DNA from 3 places in the Hymenobacter aerilatus genome. Region 3 is predicted to be linked to each of the others. Evidence: riboswitches for the same ligand, from Rfam matches in the RefSeq annotation. Region 3 holds a riboswitch; each other region holds the start of a gene.

Region 1 (5,551 bases), 1.9 Mb from region 3:
GCCGTGCCGGGTACTGCGGCTTATGCGGGCACTGCGCCTACTACCACTCCGGCGGCGCTGCCCACTACGGCTTCGACCGATCCGGCTGCTTCGGCCGCTACCGGCCACTACGACAGCGAGAGCGACAGCTACATCTACGACACGGGCCAGCCGGTTATCCTGCAACTAGCCAATGGCACCACCCAGAAGGTAGGCGCCCGCTCCACCGAAAACCGCCTCTACACGTTCCTCTCCGAGCCTACCATTCAGGTGGATCCGGTGAACCGCACGAAGGGCTGGATCAACTTCGACCGCGTGTATTTTGAGCCTGCTAAAGCGGTACTCACGGCCGAGTCGCACCAACAACTGGTGAACGTGGCCGGCATTCTGAAGTCGTTTCCAAACGCTGTGGTGAAGATTGGCGGCTACACCGACAGCCTCGGCAACGACCTGCAAAACCTGCACCTAAGCGAGGAACGTGCCCGCACTGCCATGTTTGCCCTGGCTGATATGGGTATTCCTGTAGCCCAACTGCAAGCCAAGGGGTACGGCTCCAAGCACTCGCTCACTAGCAACGAAACTGTGGAGGGCCGCGCCCTCAATCGCCGCATCAGCATTCGGGTAGTGAAGAAATAACCACTGCTTTCTTTGCTTACAACACGACGCCTCTTCTGCCCCGCGGAAGAGGCGTCGTAACTTATTAGGGAGCGTGTTGTTTTTCCTATCCCGGCTGTTTCAGCTAAGCTGCGGCCGGGGAGGAAGTTTTCATTTACGCTTTTCCTACCCTATGTCTACTCTTCTTTTTTCCCCGCTGCGTCTGCGCGGGCTTGAACTTAAAAACCGCATTGTGGTGTCGCCGATGTGCCAGTACTCCTCGGAGGACGGCTTCGCCAACGACTGGCACCTAGTGCACCTAGGCAGCCGCGCCGTGGGCGGGGCTGGCCTCATCCTCTCAGAAGCTGCCGCCGTGGCGCCCGAGGGCCGCATCACGCCCCAGGACCTAGGCATCTGGAAAGACGAGCACGTACCCGGCCTGAAGCGCATCACTGATTTTGTACGCCAGCAGGGCACCGCCATTGGTGTGCAGCTGGCCCACGCCGGCCGCAAAGCCAGCACCACTCCGCCCTGGGAAGGTGGCAAAGCCATTGCGGCCACGCAGCCCGACGGCTGGGAAGTGGTAGCGCCCAGCGCCCTACCCTTCGCCCCCGACAAAGCCACGCCCCACGCGCTGAGCGAAGCCGAAATTCAGCAGGTTGTGGCTGATTTTAGGGTGGCGGCCCGCCGCAGCCTGGCTGCTGGCTTTCAACTGATTGAGGTGCACGCCGCCCACGGGTATTTGCTGCACGAGTTTCTGTCGCCGCTCAGCAACGAGCGCACCGACCAGTACGGAGGTTCCTTCGAGAACCGCAGCCGCCTGCTGCTGGATGTGGTGGCTGCTATTCGCGCCGAGGTGCCCCACGACTACCCCGTTATCGTACGCATTTCGGCCACCGACTGGACCGAGGGCGGCTGGACCAAAGACGACTCGGTGCAGCTGGCGCGTGTGCTCCAGGCCAACGGCGTCGACCTGCTGGATGCCTCCACCGGCGGCAACGTGCCCGATGCGAAAATCCCCACTGGTCCCGGCTACCAAGTGGAGTTTGCAGCAACTGTGAAACAGCAAACCGGCCTGCCAACGGGGGCCGTGGGTATCATCACCACCGCCCAACAGGCCGAAGAAATTCTGCAACAAGGCCAAGCTGACCTGGTACTGCTGGCCCGCGAGTTTCTGCGCGACCCATACTTCCCCCTGCACGCCGCCCCAGAACTGGACGCAGACCTGCCCTGGCCTGTGCAGTACGAGCGCGCCAAGCGGCCGAAGCGAACAAGCAAGTAGGACTTACCTATTGAAACGCGAGCTTTTATTACAACCCTGGCTACTACGGTGGCCAGGGTTTTGTTTGCTAAAGCCAGAAGAACTGCTGATTTTTCCCAAAATAAAAAAGCTAGTACCAGATTGATTCATCCTAGTATAGCTAGTATTTTTATAGCTGTATTTTTATAAATCTTATCTGTGATTCTGCGCACTATTCTTGATTTTGTTTTGCAATATGACGAGGTAGCAAGCGTATTGCGAGTAGAGTGGGTCAGTGGCCGCAACGTACAACAGCTCCGCCGCAGCGCCGGGCAGTTGCTTTTACTGCTCCAGCAACTGGCTGTGCGGCGCTTGGTAATTGACATGAACAGCGTACCCGACCTGTCGGTAGATGATGAAATATGGCTGGGTACGCACTGGATGCCCGGTTTGGTAGCCCTACCCCTAGAGCGCCTGGTGCTGGTGTTGGATAGTGGGCAAACCCACAACCAGTTGGCCATAAACGCGCTGCACGACCTAGCACAGCCGGCCATCCGCTTCGATGCGCAATATTTTTCCGATACAGATTCGGCGATGCACTGGATCAGCGACGACTCGCCCCACCTACTGCCCCTACTAGCAGAGTGGAACGCCCGCCACGACACGCCGCCAGCGCCGGTCGGTTAGTGTGTGTGCTACTCCTGGTTGATGCGCGAGGTGTGCCGGGTATCGGCCATGCGCAGGTAGGTGATGAGGGAAATGATGGCGCAGGCCGTCACGTACCAATAGAACCACGCCTCCACGTTGTATTCCTTGGCCAGCAGCGCCACATACTCGGCCGTTCCCCCGAACAGAGCCACAGTGAGGGCGTAAGGCAGCCCTACCCCCAAAGCCCGAATTTCGGTTGGGAACAGCTCGGCTTTCACGACGGCGTTGATGGCCGTGTAGCCGCTCATATTGAGCATGGCGATGACCAGCAGCACAAACGCTTCCCAACTGCTGCTAGCGCGGCCCAAGGCTGTCATGAGGGGCACAGTACCCAGGGTGGCGCCTACCCCAAACGCCAGCAGCACCGGTCGCCGCCCTACCCTATCCGACAGTGCCCCCACTACGGGTTGTAGCACCATGGCCACCGCCAGCGCCCCAAACGACACCAGCGTGGCCTGGTCTTTTGTGAAGCCTGCGGTATTTACCAGAAACTTCTGGGTATAGGTGGTGAAGGTGTAGAATACAATGGTGCCGCCCAGCGTGAGGCCTACCACCGTGAGCACCTCGCGAGGGTAGCGCAGCAGCACGCGCAGCTTGCTTTCTTCTTTCTCCGGCGCCGATCCAGCGGGTTGATCTTTCTTTACGAACGCGTCTGTTTCTTCCATGTGCCGCCGCAGAAATAGCGCCACCACGGCCGCTGCTGCACCTATCACAAACGGGATGCGCCAACCCCAGGCGTGCAACTGCTCCGAAGTCAGCAGCGCTTGTAAAGCCAGTTGTACCAATAGCGCCACCAGCTGCCCTGCTATCAGGGTCACGTATTGAAAGCTGGAAAAGAAGCCCCGATTCTTTCGGTCGGCTATTTCGCTGAGGTAGGTGGCCGAGGTGCCGTACTCGCCGCCCACGCTCAGCCCCTGTAGCAGCCGCGCTACCACCAGCAGTACGGGCGCGAACACGCCAATGGTAGCATAACCGGGCGTGAGGGCAATGAGCAGGGAGCCGGTGCACATCAGCACCACCGACAGCAGCAGAGCCGCTTTCCGGCCCTGGCGGTCGGCGTAGAGGCCCAGCAGCCACCCGCCTAGCGGCCGCATCAGAAAGCCTACCGCAAAAATGGCCGCCGAGTTGAGCAGCTGCGCCGTTTGGTTGCCTTTGGGGAAGAAAGCCGGCGCGAAGTACAGCGCAAACGCCGAGTAGATGTACCAGTCGTACCATTCTACCAGATTGCCAATGGAGCCGCTGAAGATGGATTTCACCCGCGAGGCCATCGTGCGGGTAGGAGCTGTTGTCATGCCGCAAGGTACGCGGCGTAAAGCGGCTTTCGGTATTCCCGCGCCAGCATCTACCTTTGCCGGCAGTTGTTCTTTGCCTGTTTTCCAACAGACGACGGAAGGTGGCCGCCCCGCGGGTGCGGCCCGAAAAAGGGAATCGGGTGCAACTCCCGAACAGACGCGCTACTGTGAGTGCCACCACGGTGTCCCCGCTTGCTACCCATTGCCTGCCTACACGGCCGGGTGAGAAGGGTCGGGCGACACGGCACGAAGTCAGGAAACCTGCCTACCGCCGACTGACAAGTAGGTAGCCCCCGCGCCTGGGGCCATTGTCGGGTATGGAGGAAGCACACGAGCCGTCCGGAGCGCCCCGCGCCACCGGCCAGGAGTCGTACGCTTTTTCCTACCCTGCATCGGCTCGGTTGTGGGTTGGCTTCCTTCGAAAAGCCGTCGAAGAGCGTTTCACCCTTTCACTGACTTGTGATGACCCTCGAAGAGAAAATTACCCGTGCCGAGACGCGCATTTTCAAAGCCGTATTCCCCAACACCACCAACCACTACGACACGCTCTTTGGCGGTACTACCCTGCACATGATGGACGAGGTAGCCTTTATCACGGCTACCCGCTTTTCGCGCCTGAAAATGGTGACGGTATCTTCTGAGCGGGTCGATTTCACTCACCCCATTCCCGGCGGCACGCTGGTGGAGCTGATTGGCCGCGTAGAGCACGTAGGCAACACCAGCCTGAAAGTGCGCGTGGACCTGTTTGTGGAGCAGATGTACTCCGAGGAGCGCGAAAAAGCCGTTTCAGGCGTCTTCACGTTCGTAGCCATCGACGAAAATAAGCGCCCCATCCGCATCCTGGATCAGCCGGTGGAGGCAGTAGGATAACAGGACTTTTACTGATAGAACGTCATTCCGAGCTTGTCGAGGAATCTCGCGTGCTCCCGCTAATTCCTGACGATTGAAATTACCGTGGCACACGAGATTCCTCAACAAGCTCGGAATGACATTCTAATGGTTATTTTCTGCCAGAAAAAGCTGCTCCTCTGTATCTTTGTGGTCCTTTTCCTACTCCGGTTTAAAGGGTAACTACCTTTCACCCATGTTGTTTACCACTGCTTCCCCCCAGGAAGTCGAGTTGCTGCTCTCGCCTGAGCATGCCTACGACGAATTTACGCGCTACGAAGCCCTCTTGGCAGCCGCCGGCCTACGCCCCGGCCAGGCCGATTTTGTGCACCTGCGCAAACGCAGCATTGATGCCCGCGGCCGGCAGCCATTGGTGCGCCTGCGCGCCGACATCTACCGCACGGCGCCCCCGGCCGAGCTGTTTGGCCCGTGGTTTCAGTTTCCCAACGTGAGCCGTGCCCGCCGTACGGTCTTGATTGTGGGAGCGGGTCCGGCCGGGCTGTTTGCGGCGTTGCGGGCCATTGAACTCGGTATCAAGCCTATTGTGGTGGAGCGGGGCAAGGACGTGCGCACCCGCCGCCGCGACTTAGCGGCCCTCAACAAACAGCAGCTCGTCAACCCCGACAGCAACTATTGCTTCGGCGAGGGCGGCGCGGGCACCTACTCCGATGGTAAGCTCTACACCCGCTCTACCAAGCGCGGCGACGTACAACGCATCCTGCGCCTACTGGTGCAGCACGGCGCTACCCCCGATATTCTGATAGATGCTCACCCACACATCGGCACCAACAAGCTGCCGGCCGTGGTGGCCGCCCTGCGAGACTCGGTGCGCGCAGCCGGTGGTGAGGTA
Region 2 (5,551 bases), 600 kb from region 3:
CGTTGCTGGCCGTACCCAATGACGTGCCCGGAATACCGATACTCACGAAGGGAATCGGCTCCTTAGTTTCTTTATCGAGGACAGAGCCGCGCAATTGGTATTGCGCCTGCGCGGCGCTGCTGCCTAGCAGCAAGAAAAAACCCATGAGCGCGAGCAGACGGGCAGCGGTAACAGCAAAGATGTTTGAACGAGCCAAAGCAAAGGAAGATTAGATGAACGAGCGTCTGGCTACAACGCCAATAAAGCATGCAGCCGTACGCCGCCCCGCAAAATACGGGCCGCACCCTCAATAAGAAGGTGAAAGGGTGAGTTTCGATGTTCTCTCATCCTGAGCTTGCAAAGGACCTTCTCACACGTGAACGACAAGCGTACCAACGACTCGTTCTGCGGGCATAAGGTCCTTCGCGCTGCTCAGGATGACAGAACATCAAAACTCACCCTTTCACCTTCTCAATCTCTCACAAACATCCCCTTTCACTACTTCCCTACCCTGGCGCGCACATGGTAGGCGGCTTGCACCATGTTGCGCAGGGCGGCTTCGGTTTCGGGCCATTTGCGAGTTTTCAGGCCGCAGTCGGGGTTTACCCATAGATTTTCGGCTGGTAGAAGCGTTTGCGCTTTTTCCAGCAACGCTACCATCTCAGTGGTGCTGGGCACGCGGGGCGAATGGATGTCGTACACGCCCGGCCCAATCTGATTGGGATATTGAAAATCGGCGAAGGCGGCCAGCAACTCCATCTGCGAGCGGGAGGTTTCCATGGTAATCACGTCGGCGTCCAGCTCGGCAATGGCAGGAAGTATTTCGTTGAACTCCGAATAGCACATGTGCGTGTGAATCTGGGTTTCGTCGCGCACGCCGGCAGCGGCTACCCGAAACGCCTGTACGGCCCAGGCCAGGTAGGTAGGCCAGTCGGAGCGGCGTAGGGGCAGCCCTTCCCGAATGGCAGGCTCGTCAATTTGAATCAGCTGAATACCAGCTTTTTCCAGTGCAAGCACTTCTTCGCGAATGGCCAGCGCAATCTGCAAGGCGGTAGTGGCCCTTGGCTGGTCGTCGCGCACAAACGACCATTGCAAAATGGTTACCGGTCCCGTCAGCATACCTTTTACATATTGCTGGGTCTGGGCCTGCGCGAAGGTGCTCCAGGCCACAGTCATGTCCTGCGGGCGGTGAATGTCGCCGTACAGAACAGGCGGTTTCACGCAGCGCGAGCCGTAGCTCTGCACCCAGCCGTTTTTGGTGAAAGCAAAGCCGTCGAGCAGCTCGCCAAAGTACTCCACCATATCGTTGCGCTCAAACTCACCGTGCACCAGCACATCCAGCCCTACCTCTTCCTGCCAGCGAATCACGTCGATGGTAGCGTTCTGCAAGGCTTCATCGTACTGCTCGCTGCTCAGTTCTCCTTTCTTGAAGCGGGCACGCAACTGCCGGATGTCCTCGGTCTGCGGGAAGGAGCCGATGGTAGTCGTGGGGAACAACGGCAGTTGCAGGTGCTCCTGCTGCCGGGCCTGCCGCACCGCAAACGGGCTCCGGCGGCGCGCATCTGCCTCCGTAACGGCGGCGGTACGCTCCTTGATATGGGTACGGTGGATACGCTCCGACTTGCGGCGGCTATCCAGCGCCTGTTGGTTTTGGCGTAGCAGGTCCTGAGCACTATGGTCTGCAATCTGACGCAATTCTTCTACTTCGCGCAGCTTCTGCTTCGCAAAGGCCAGCCAGTTCTTAATTTCCGGCGTCAGCGTCGCGTCGTTGGTTTCCAGGTCCAGGTCGCAGGGGCTGTGGAGCAACGAGCAGCTGGGCGCCAGCAGCACCCGCTCGGTGCCCAGCGCTGCTACTGCTTTTTCAAGCAGCGCCAACGACGCCTGGTAGTCGTTCTTCCAAATATTGCGGCCATCTACCACGCCCAGCGACAGGCTTAGCCACTGCGGCACCAGCGGCAGCACAGCATCCAACTGCTCTGGCGCCCGCACCAGGTCTAGGTGCAGGGCGCTGATGGGTAGGCTCACGGCCAGCTCGGCATTGTCGCGCAGGCCTTCGAAGTAAGTGGCTACAAGTAATTTGAGCCCGGGGCAGCTGCGCGCCAGTTTGGCGTAGGCAAACAGGTAGGCGTCTTTTTCAGCAGATGTTAGATCAAGAGCTAGGTAGGGCTCGTCGAGCTGCACCCAGGTGGCACCGTACTGATGCAGCTTGGTTAGCACCTCCACGTACACGGGCAGCAACCGCTTCAGCAACTCAATCCGGTGGAAGCCCTCTTCCTTTTCCTTCCCCAACAGCAGGTAGGAAACCGGCCCCAGCAGCACCGGCTTGGGCGTGGTGCTGAGCGTGTTGCGTGCGTGAATGAACTGATCGAAAATGTGCTCCGAAAACAGCCGAAACTCCTGGTCGGCCGTGAACTCGGGCACGAGGTAGTGGTAGTTGGTGTCGAACCACTTCGTCATCTCCATCGCCGTGATGTCGAGGCCATTGCGCTGGTAGCCACGGGCCATGGCAAAGTATAGATCCACCGCGGTGTTCTGCGGATTTTCACTGAGCACGGGCGTGTAGCGCCTGGGAATGGCCCCTACCATCAAGCTGGTATCCAGCACCTGATCGTAGTAGCTGAAGTCGTTGCAGGGAATCAGATCGAGGCCGGCTTCCTGCTGCAACTGCCAGTTGTGTTGGGCAATGTGGCGGGCGGCGGCCTGCAATTCGGACAGCGTCAGCTGGCCCGACCAGTATTTCTCACTGGCCTTTTTCAGTTCGCGTTGGCTACCAATGCGCGGGTAGCCGAGGTTGTGCGTAAGCATAGTGCTTAGGGTGAAGGGAACAATAAATGGATTTATTGTTCTCGCAACGAGTACGTTACGCGCCCAACACAGTGTATGGCCTACCCTGCACCCTACCGTCCGGCGTGCATACGCACGCGCCAGCCTCCACCTCGCGGAGACTCTTAAGAAGACAGCAGTATGCAATTGACCAGACTACTGCTTCAGAGCGCGGAAGCATACGTCAAGGCGTAGAAAGGCAAGTCTCCTGGCTTGTACCATTACGATCATCCTTCTCATTCTGCCTGGCAGAACAATGGACGTGCTACGGATCGTAACTTGTTTGGGTACTTACAGTTGCGCGACAGCCCGTGATTCACACACGGTTCCTTATTAATTCCGGTATTACCCGAAAACCCCTCTACGGCAATTGATATTGCAAAGAACTAAGGGCAATGATACGCGAAATTTCCGGCGCAACAACTCGCAGGCTAGTTGGTTGCTAGTAGTCCTACCCCTTACCCCTACCTCACAGGGAACCTGGGGTAGGGCTCACCAACCTCTTTAATCCCCTTTACTTATATGGAAAATCTGACCGGAAAAGTCGCCCTTGTAACGGGTGCCGGCAAAGGCATTGGCCGCGCCGTAGCCGTGGCTCTGGCACACGAAGGCGTGCACGTGGGCTTGCTGGCCCGCTCCGAAAACGACTTGCGCAACGTAGCCGCCGAACTGGAAAAGCTAGGCGTGAAAGCTGCCATTGCAACGGCTGATGTAGCTGACCGAGGCGCCGTGGAAGCTGCCGTAGCGCAGATACAGCAGCAACTCGGGGCCATTGATATTCTGCTCAACAACGCTGGCACAGCCGCGTTCGGCAAGTTTCTGGAGCAGGAACCCGACGCCTGGGAAAACATTATCCGGGTGAACCTCATGGGCGTGTACTATGCCACTCGCGCTGTACTACCCGGCATGATTGAGCGCCAGACCGGCGACATTATCAATATTTCTTCCACGGCCGGACAGCGCGGGGCGGCAGGCACCAGTGCCTACTCGGCCTCCAAGTTTGCCGTGCTGGGCCTCACCGAGTCGCTGATGCAGGAGGTGCGCAAGCACAACATTCGCGTGTCGGCCCTCACACCTAGCACCGTGGCTACCCCGCTGGCGCAGGAGCTAAAGCTTACGGATGGCAACCCCGAGAAAGTGATGCAGCCGGAAGATCTGGCCGAGTTCATCATTGCCCAACTCAAGCTGAACCGCCGGGTGTTTGTGAAGGAAGCCGGGCTGTGGAGCACCAATCCGTAAAGCAGAAGTGCCTAATCGAACGAAGCTCCTGCTTACGATCTGTTTAGGAGGAGCTTCGCTCGATTAGGTACTTTCTTATTTTTAGAGAACTATGGTTAAACAAAATCCTTCCTATCGATCCGTAACAGCTCGTTTTCAACTTAGTATACCGATGGAATGGCTTTAACTTATATGTTCATTCACTTTTCAAACATCAGGCTTTGTAGACCCAATCTTCATAAAGTAAGGCAATAAGTTTGTAAGGACTCTGGCACTGTTTTACCTGCCAGCGTTATGAAACATTTCTTACTGACTAGTTACCTTATCATAGGTTTCACTAGTATCAGCCAAGCGGCTACTTTCACTGTTACGAACACTGCCGATGCGGGCACCGGCTCATTACGGCAAGCTATTACCGATGTGAATGCCGCCGGTGCTGGGCCGCACACTATTGCCTTCAATATTCCCAGCAGCGCGCTTACGGGTTCTTTTGCAAGCCAGCGGGCCTTAATCACGCTTGCATCTGCTTTACCCAACATTACCGTAGCGAATGTCACGCTTGATGGTTTTACGCAGACCACAACCGTAGGCAATACGAACACAGGTACCTTTGGCACCACCGCGACTGTAGGAATAGATGGGCTGGCTGTGTCTCCCGTGGAACGACCTGAAGTTGAAATTAGCTTTCCTACAGGCTTCTCCGCACTTACTTGCACGGCCGCAGGATTTACTATCCGTGGTGTTGCCATACATGGAGGCTCTGACCAGTTCAACAGTGCAGCCCTGACTTTGAATGGCAGCGGTTTCAGCGTAGTGAATTGCCTTATAGGTACCACGGCACTCGACTACGGCTACCCAGCAAATGCTCCCTGCGCTTCGTTTGGCATTACCATTGGCACTGGCGGGGCAGGCAGTGTTACGAACTCCTTAATTGGTTTTACGGGCAGCTCGGGTATCTACGTCATTAATGGTGCTGCTAACACCGTCAGCGTTACGGGCTGTCAGTTCAACCAAAATGGCTACACCAGAGGCGGAGGCGACGGCATTACACTAGGTAGGTCCGGAACGGCGGTTGCTGGGCCAGCAACCGTTCGCGGCAATTTGTTCACGGCTACCAACTCTAGTGCCGTGCAATTCGAAATTGGCTCTGTTTCAGCCTCTATCATTGAGAACAATACGATGCTCGCCTCGGGATTAGGTGGTAACGGCACCAATACAGCCTCGCTGGAGGGCTCGGCTATCTGCTACCTCCAGCGCGACGGCACCCGCACCGGTACGAATGCTGACATTATCCGACGCAATATTATTCAAGGCTCAGAAGCCTCTGGTATCGTGGTTGGCTATGGCCAGCGCAACGTGCGCATTACGGAGAATGCTATTTATAGCAATGGCTTGCTGAGCATCGATCTAATCGATAACTCTGCTATTCGCGTGGGTACAGCTGCTCCTAACGCCGATACGTACGGTAACGGGGATGGGGTAACGCCTAACAGCGGAGCCTTTGGTACGAACACGGCATCTCCTAACTACC
Region 3 (5,551 bases):
ATTTTTGGTATTTTTACTATATACATTGGAGCTCAAGCTCAACAGGCACTTACTCCTATGGGACAATTTATCCGCCTGAGTCCTGAGGATAAGGACCGCGGATTGAATGGACCGCAGACCAACTTTTATTTTGCTACCGACACCAGCACCAACTACCGTAACGCGGGTTATTTTGGGCAGAAGCTACGTCCCTATTTGGCTGACAATACCGAGGCGCTGAGCTTTCTGAACGACTACCGGCGGCAGAAGTCGCTGCATTTGGCCGAGCGACTGGTGTTTGTGAGCTCTGTGGCGTTGTATGGTCAGCAAGTATTGGCTGGCGACGAGCGGCAGTACTTCAACAACACGCAGAAGGTAGCCGTGGGTGTAGCTGCCTTCAGCTTATTGGCCAACGTACTCATCACGCGCCATACCAATACGCATTTAATTCGGGCAGTAGAAACGCACAATAGTATGTTGCCGGCAGCACGACACGGCGCACTATGGCAGCGCTATCGTCCTACTACAGTTGGCATGAGCGCCACCGCCACTGGTCGGCCTTTGCTGGCTTTGAGCTGGCAGTTGCACTAATTCGCCGCTTTTTGCGTAGATAGGGGCATGGAATATCCGTTGCCCGCGGCGGCTCGGCAGTACGTAGCCGACCACCTGCACCACGACCCGGCCCAGCTGGCGTTGCAGGCCCGCCGCTTTCCGGGGCTCCCCGTCCCCGAGCTGGTCCGCCAGATTCAGGCCCGCCAAAAGGCTCGCACCAAGCTGCCTGCCTGGGCCGAAAACCCCGAATTGATTTTTCCGCCTGCTCTCTCCGTAGAGCAGGCGTCGTCGGATCGTACGGCTGCGTTTAAAGCCGAGCTGGTAAGCGGCCAGCGCTTGGCCGACCTAACAGGTGGCTTTGGCGTAGATACCTGCTACTTCGCCAGCCGCGTGGCGGAGGTGCACTATGTGGAGCGCAATCCGCAGCTGGTTCAGGTAGTACAGTACAACCTAAACCAGCTGGGCATACAGAATGTGCACTACCACGCCACGGATGCTCTGGCCTTTCTGAAAAGCACACCCGAAACGTTCGACTGGCTCTACCTCGACCCAGCCCGCCGCGACACAGCTTCGCGCAAGATTTTTCGGTTGCAGGATTGCGAGCCGGATGTGCTGCGCATCCTACCCTTACTATTGCATAAGGCTCCGCGCATTCTGCTCAAGACCTCGCCTATGCTTGATATTGAGTTGGCTATTCAGGAGTTGAAGCACGTGCGTCGCTTGTGGGTACTGGCTGTGGACAATGAGTGCAAGGAGGTGCTATATGAGCTGGGAGGAGAACCCGCCGTGGACCCCGAGCGCTACGCCGTGAACCTGACCCGCACTGGCGAGCAGCAGGAGTTTCGCCTGAACCGGGCCCGCGAGGCCCGCGCTGTGTCGCGCTATGCCGAGCCCCAAGCCGAGCAGTACCTGTACGAACCCAATGCGGCTATTCTGAAAGCGGGTGCCTTTCGTAGCATTGGCAATGCCTTCGAGCTATTGAAGCTGCACCAACACAGCCACCTTTACACTTCCGACGCGCTACGTGCCGATTTTCCTGGCCGTATCTTCCGCATACAAGCTGTGGAGCGCTACGATGCCGATGCCCTCCTACCCTATCTTGGTTCCGAGGGGCGCGCCCATGTGACAACACGCAACTTCCCCGACACAGTAGCTGTGTTCCGGCAACGCACCGGTATCCGGGAGGGTGGGCACCTCTACCTGTTCGCCACTACCGATTTGCGTGGCCGCCTGATGGTGCTGGTGTGTGAAAAAGTGAAGCGCTGGAGTGGGGAGCTAGTAGCAGCAGTCCAATCGGCATAGCCTACTCTACTACTTTGCCGGGCTGGTCCACTGGCTATCCTTGATACGGAAGCGCCAGGGTAGGCTGGCTGCTTCCGCGCCGGCGTAGGCCAGCCCTACCCTAGCGCTGGCGCGCACCTGTGCGTCGGGGACATCTTCACCATGGTCTTCCAGCCAAAGCACATTCCCCTGCAAATCGGTGCCAGTGAGAGCGGGCGTAACGCCCAGCGCTTGTGTGAGCAAGCCGGGGCCGGCCGTTAGGTTGCGAGCTATGGACTCTAAACCGCGTCGTCGTAGCATCGTATCGATGCCTGCGGTGGGCTCGATGGCACGAATCAGGACGGTATTGGGCACATCGGCGGCGTTGGTAACGATGTTGAACAGGGTGTGCCGCTGGTACACGGTGTAGAGGTAGGCGCGGCCTCCCAGTTCATACAGCGCCTGTCCGTGTTGGCCGCGCCGCTTCAGGTGCATCGTCAGGGAGTTGTCCCCTTCATGGGAATATGCTTCGGTTTCGACAATGCGGCCACCCGTCAATTCATCATCTATGCGGGAAAAGACATATTTCCCTAGCAGCTCGCGGGCAATTTGGGTGGGATCGGGGCGCTGGAAAAAGGCGGCGGGAATTGTCTGAACCACGGATTCGCTCGGATTTTTCGGATTACACGGATTTTGTAGGCGAGGGTTTTCCACCCTGCTATAAACTCTGTCATCATGAGCACAGCGAAGGACCTTCTTATGCCTGAACGACAGTCGCCACAACGAATCGTGATATCGTGAAAAGATTCTTTGCAGGCTCGGGATGACAGATACCTTTTCACACACCCATCCACAAAATTCGTGTAATCCAGAAAATCCGAGCGAATCCGTGGTTCAGACAGTATCTTTGCAGCGTAGCGGTGGCCGGACCCCAAGTGCGGGGCGAGGCTGAAAAGGGAATCCGGTTCGAGGCCGGAGCTGTCCCCGCAACTGTACGCTTCAAGAAAGGGCTCGTCACGCAGCTGCCACTGTTTCGAGGAAAGCAGGTTTCGCACCGAAACCTGCCAGAGAAATGGGAAGGCGACGTGCCCGAAGCAAGCCAGGAGACCTGCCACTACATTTCCCATGTTCAGCGCCTTCGGTGGAAAGGCGGAGAACGAATGCAGCGGGCGGCTTCGGCCAACCGGTTTTTCCTGTTTTCGGCCTCGGCTACGCGGCGGGTTTCGGCTCGTAGCGGAGTTTTGAACTGACTTTTCCTACCCCGGAAATTTTGGTTCGGATACGTTTCTTACGCGCTACTTCTCCTAGACTTGCCCGTGCGCTACGCGTGCTAGCGGTAGTAGCAAGCCTATTGCCAGCCGCAGTGGCCCAAGCTCAACGTGCCCCTGCTGACACTAGCGTTGCTGCGCCGCATCTATTGCCTGCGGCTATGGTAGAAGCCGCTCGTCTGAGCCGCTATGCTGTAGGCAGCCGCCGCACTACCCTCGATTCGGTGGCCGTGAATCAACTGCCGGCCGGCACGCTGGCCGAGGCCCTGAGTCGACTCACGCCTATCTATCTGAAGAACTATGGACCGGGGCAGCTGTCGTCTATTACGCTGCGCGGCACTTCGGCCCGCCACACGGCCGTGCTCTGGAACGGTTTCAACATCAACCTGCCTACCCTGGGTGAGGCCGACTTTGCCCTACTGCCTGTGAATGGTGCTACCAGCATCACAGTGCAGCCTGGCCCGGCCAGTGCGGTGTACGGCAATGGTGCACTAGGCGGCACGGTGCTGCTATCGTCGCCGGTGCAGTGGGGCGCGGGGTGGCGCGGGCAGGCGCAGGCCGATGCCGGCAACTATGGCCTCCGGGCGGGCAGCGTAGAGAACAGTTTCAGCAATGAGAAACTAGCCTTGCGCACGGCTGCTTCCTACCGCGAGGCGCAAAACGATTTTCCCTATCAGGAGCGCACCATTGATGGGCTGGTAGAACGCCGGCAGACCAACGCTGCCTACCGGCAATGGAGCCTCACCCAGGATGCCACCCTGCGCCTAGGCCAGCATGGCGAGCTAATGGGCGCTGTGTGGCTCACAGATGCCGACCGCCGCATTCAGCCTGCCATCGGCGCTGCCAACGACAACGCCCAGGAGCGCGACCAAAGCCGCCGCCTGCTGGCTGGCTACCGCCACGTGACCAGTCGCCACGAAACGGGCGTGCGCGTGGCCTGGTTTGAGGACATTCTGAACTACCGCAGCAACACGGTAGCCCAAAGCAACTCGCGGGTGCGCACCAGCCAGGCGCAGGCCGACCACAGCATCCAACTTCGTTCTAACCTGAGTGTACGGGTAGGCGGAGAAGCCCAACACTTTGCGGCCCGCGTGGATGGCTACGGTCAGGACCTCACAGAAAACCGTTTCTCCGGCTATGCCCTGGTGCGCTACGACCCTGCGCCTACCTTGCGTCTCACGGCTAACATCAGGCAGGCGTTCATTCCGGGCCGGCGGCCGCCACTGGCCCCTATCCTGGGCGGCGAGTGGCAGGTATGGCAACAAGGCACGCACACGCTGGTGCTGAAGGGTAGCGCCGCTCGTAGCTACCGCGTGCCTACCCTCAACGAGCGGTACTGGCGCCCCGGCGGCAACCCCAACCTACTGCCCGAAACCAGCTTAGGCTACGAGGGTGGTGCACAACATACCTTCAAGCCTACGCCTACCCTCTCGTTACTCACGGAGCTGACGGCCTACCGCCAGCAAGTGCGCAACTGGGTGCAGTGGCTTCCTGGCGATACGGTGAGCTATTGGTCGCCGCGCAACCTGCGCCGGGTGCGGGCGCAGGGGTTAGAGTTGAGCACGGAACTGGGCTGGCAGCCGGGGCGCTACGCCCTCACGGCGCGGGCGGCCTACGCCTACACCCAGTCGCGGAAGGTAGGCGGCTACGCATTCGACCCCGACCCGGTGGGCGTGCAGCTGCCCTATGTCCCGTTGCACACGGTGGCTTTCACCACGCGCCAGAGTTGGCGTGGTTGGCAACTGCTCACGCAGAGCACCTTCACCAGCTTCCGTTACACCGACGCCTCAGCTACCACCTTCCTACCCTCCTATTTCCTGCTGAGTGGGTCGTTGGGCTACACCTTCACCACCCGCAACACTTGGAGCCTAACCGCGCTGGTGCAGGGCTTTAACCTTACCAATCTCACCTATAACAGCTACGAAGCGCGCGCTATGCCCCCGCGCAACGGCGTGCTGAGCCTGCGCGTGAGTTGGCGCTAATCCTGCTTTTCACACTTTTCTTTCTTACATGACACAACGTTTTCTTTCCTTCAGTGCACGCACAGCCCTTATTCTGGCTAGCGGCCTAACCCTTTGGAGCTGCGATCCAGACAACGACAACGACGCCTCGCCGGCTGGCAGCGACGTATTTATTGTGCAGGAAGGCAATTTTAATCGGTCTAATGCCGAGGTGGTCGGCTTCAACAGCGACGCGGGTGCTATTACTAACTCTGCTTTGTTTCGCTCGGTGAACAACCGCATCCTGGGTGATGTAGCCCAATCGATGACAGTAGTAGGCAACACGGGGTATATCGTGGTGAATAACAGTAATAAGATCGAGGTAGTGAACCTGCCTAATTTTAATAGCAAAGCCGAAATTTCGAAGTTTAGGAATGCTGCTGGCAATGAAGACATACTTACCCTACCCCGCTATTTTGCCGCGAACAACAATAAAGGCTATGTATCGCAAACGGTGAAATACGGTAGCACAGGTCGGGTGTCAGTCATTGA

Evidence for each region. Region 3 has a riboswitch for cobalamin ahead of MUN82_RS20625 (TonB-dependent receptor plug domain-containing protein). Riboswitches for the same ligand answer to the same signal wherever they lie in the genome.
Region 1: linked by a shared signal. The riboswitch ahead of MUN82_RS07070 (acyl-CoA thioesterase) and the one ahead of MUN82_RS20625 (TonB-dependent receptor plug domain-containing protein) in region 3 are both predicted to bind cobalamin.
Region 2: linked by a shared signal. The riboswitch ahead of metE (5-methyltetrahydropteroyltriglutamate--homocysteine S-methyltransferase) and the one ahead of MUN82_RS20625 (TonB-dependent receptor plug domain-containing protein) in region 3 are both predicted to bind cobalamin.

What each region holds. Positions count from the first base shown of each region.
Region 1 is NZ_CP095053.1:1,680,054-1,685,604, reverse strand. It holds gene MUN82_RS07090 (OmpA family protein) at 1-615, shown strand, start outside; gene MUN82_RS07085 (NADH:flavin oxidoreductase/NADH oxidase) at 767-1,855, shown strand; gene MUN82_RS07080 (hypothetical protein) at 2,033-2,500, shown strand; gene MUN82_RS07075 (MFS transporter) at 2,509-3,789, opposite strand; cobalamin riboswitch at 3,896-4,096, shown strand; gene MUN82_RS07070 (acyl-CoA thioesterase) at 4,276-4,683, shown strand; gene MUN82_RS07065 (NAD(P)/FAD-dependent oxidoreductase) at 4,898-5,551, shown strand, end outside.
Region 2 is NZ_CP095053.1:419,234-424,784, reverse strand. It holds gene MUN82_RS01735 (carboxypeptidase-like regulatory domain-containing protein) at 1-196, opposite strand, end outside; gene metE (5-methyltetrahydropteroyltriglutamate--homocysteine S-methyltransferase) at 478-2,784, opposite strand; cobalamin riboswitch at 2,984-3,178, opposite strand; gene MUN82_RS01725 (3-ketoacyl-ACP reductase) at 3,325-4,041, shown strand; gene MUN82_RS01720 (T9SS type A sorting domain-containing protein) at 4,315-5,551, shown strand, end outside.
Region 3 is NZ_CP095053.1:4,954,876-4,960,426, reverse strand. It holds gene MUN82_RS20640 (hypothetical protein) at 58-570, shown strand; gene MUN82_RS20635 (class I SAM-dependent methyltransferase) at 598-1,833, shown strand; gene MUN82_RS20630 (DNA-3-methyladenine glycosylase) at 1,843-2,451, opposite strand; cobalamin riboswitch at 2,693-2,921, shown strand; gene MUN82_RS20625 (TonB-dependent receptor plug domain-containing protein) at 3,221-5,041, shown strand; gene MUN82_RS20620 (YncE family protein) at 5,070-5,551, shown strand, end outside.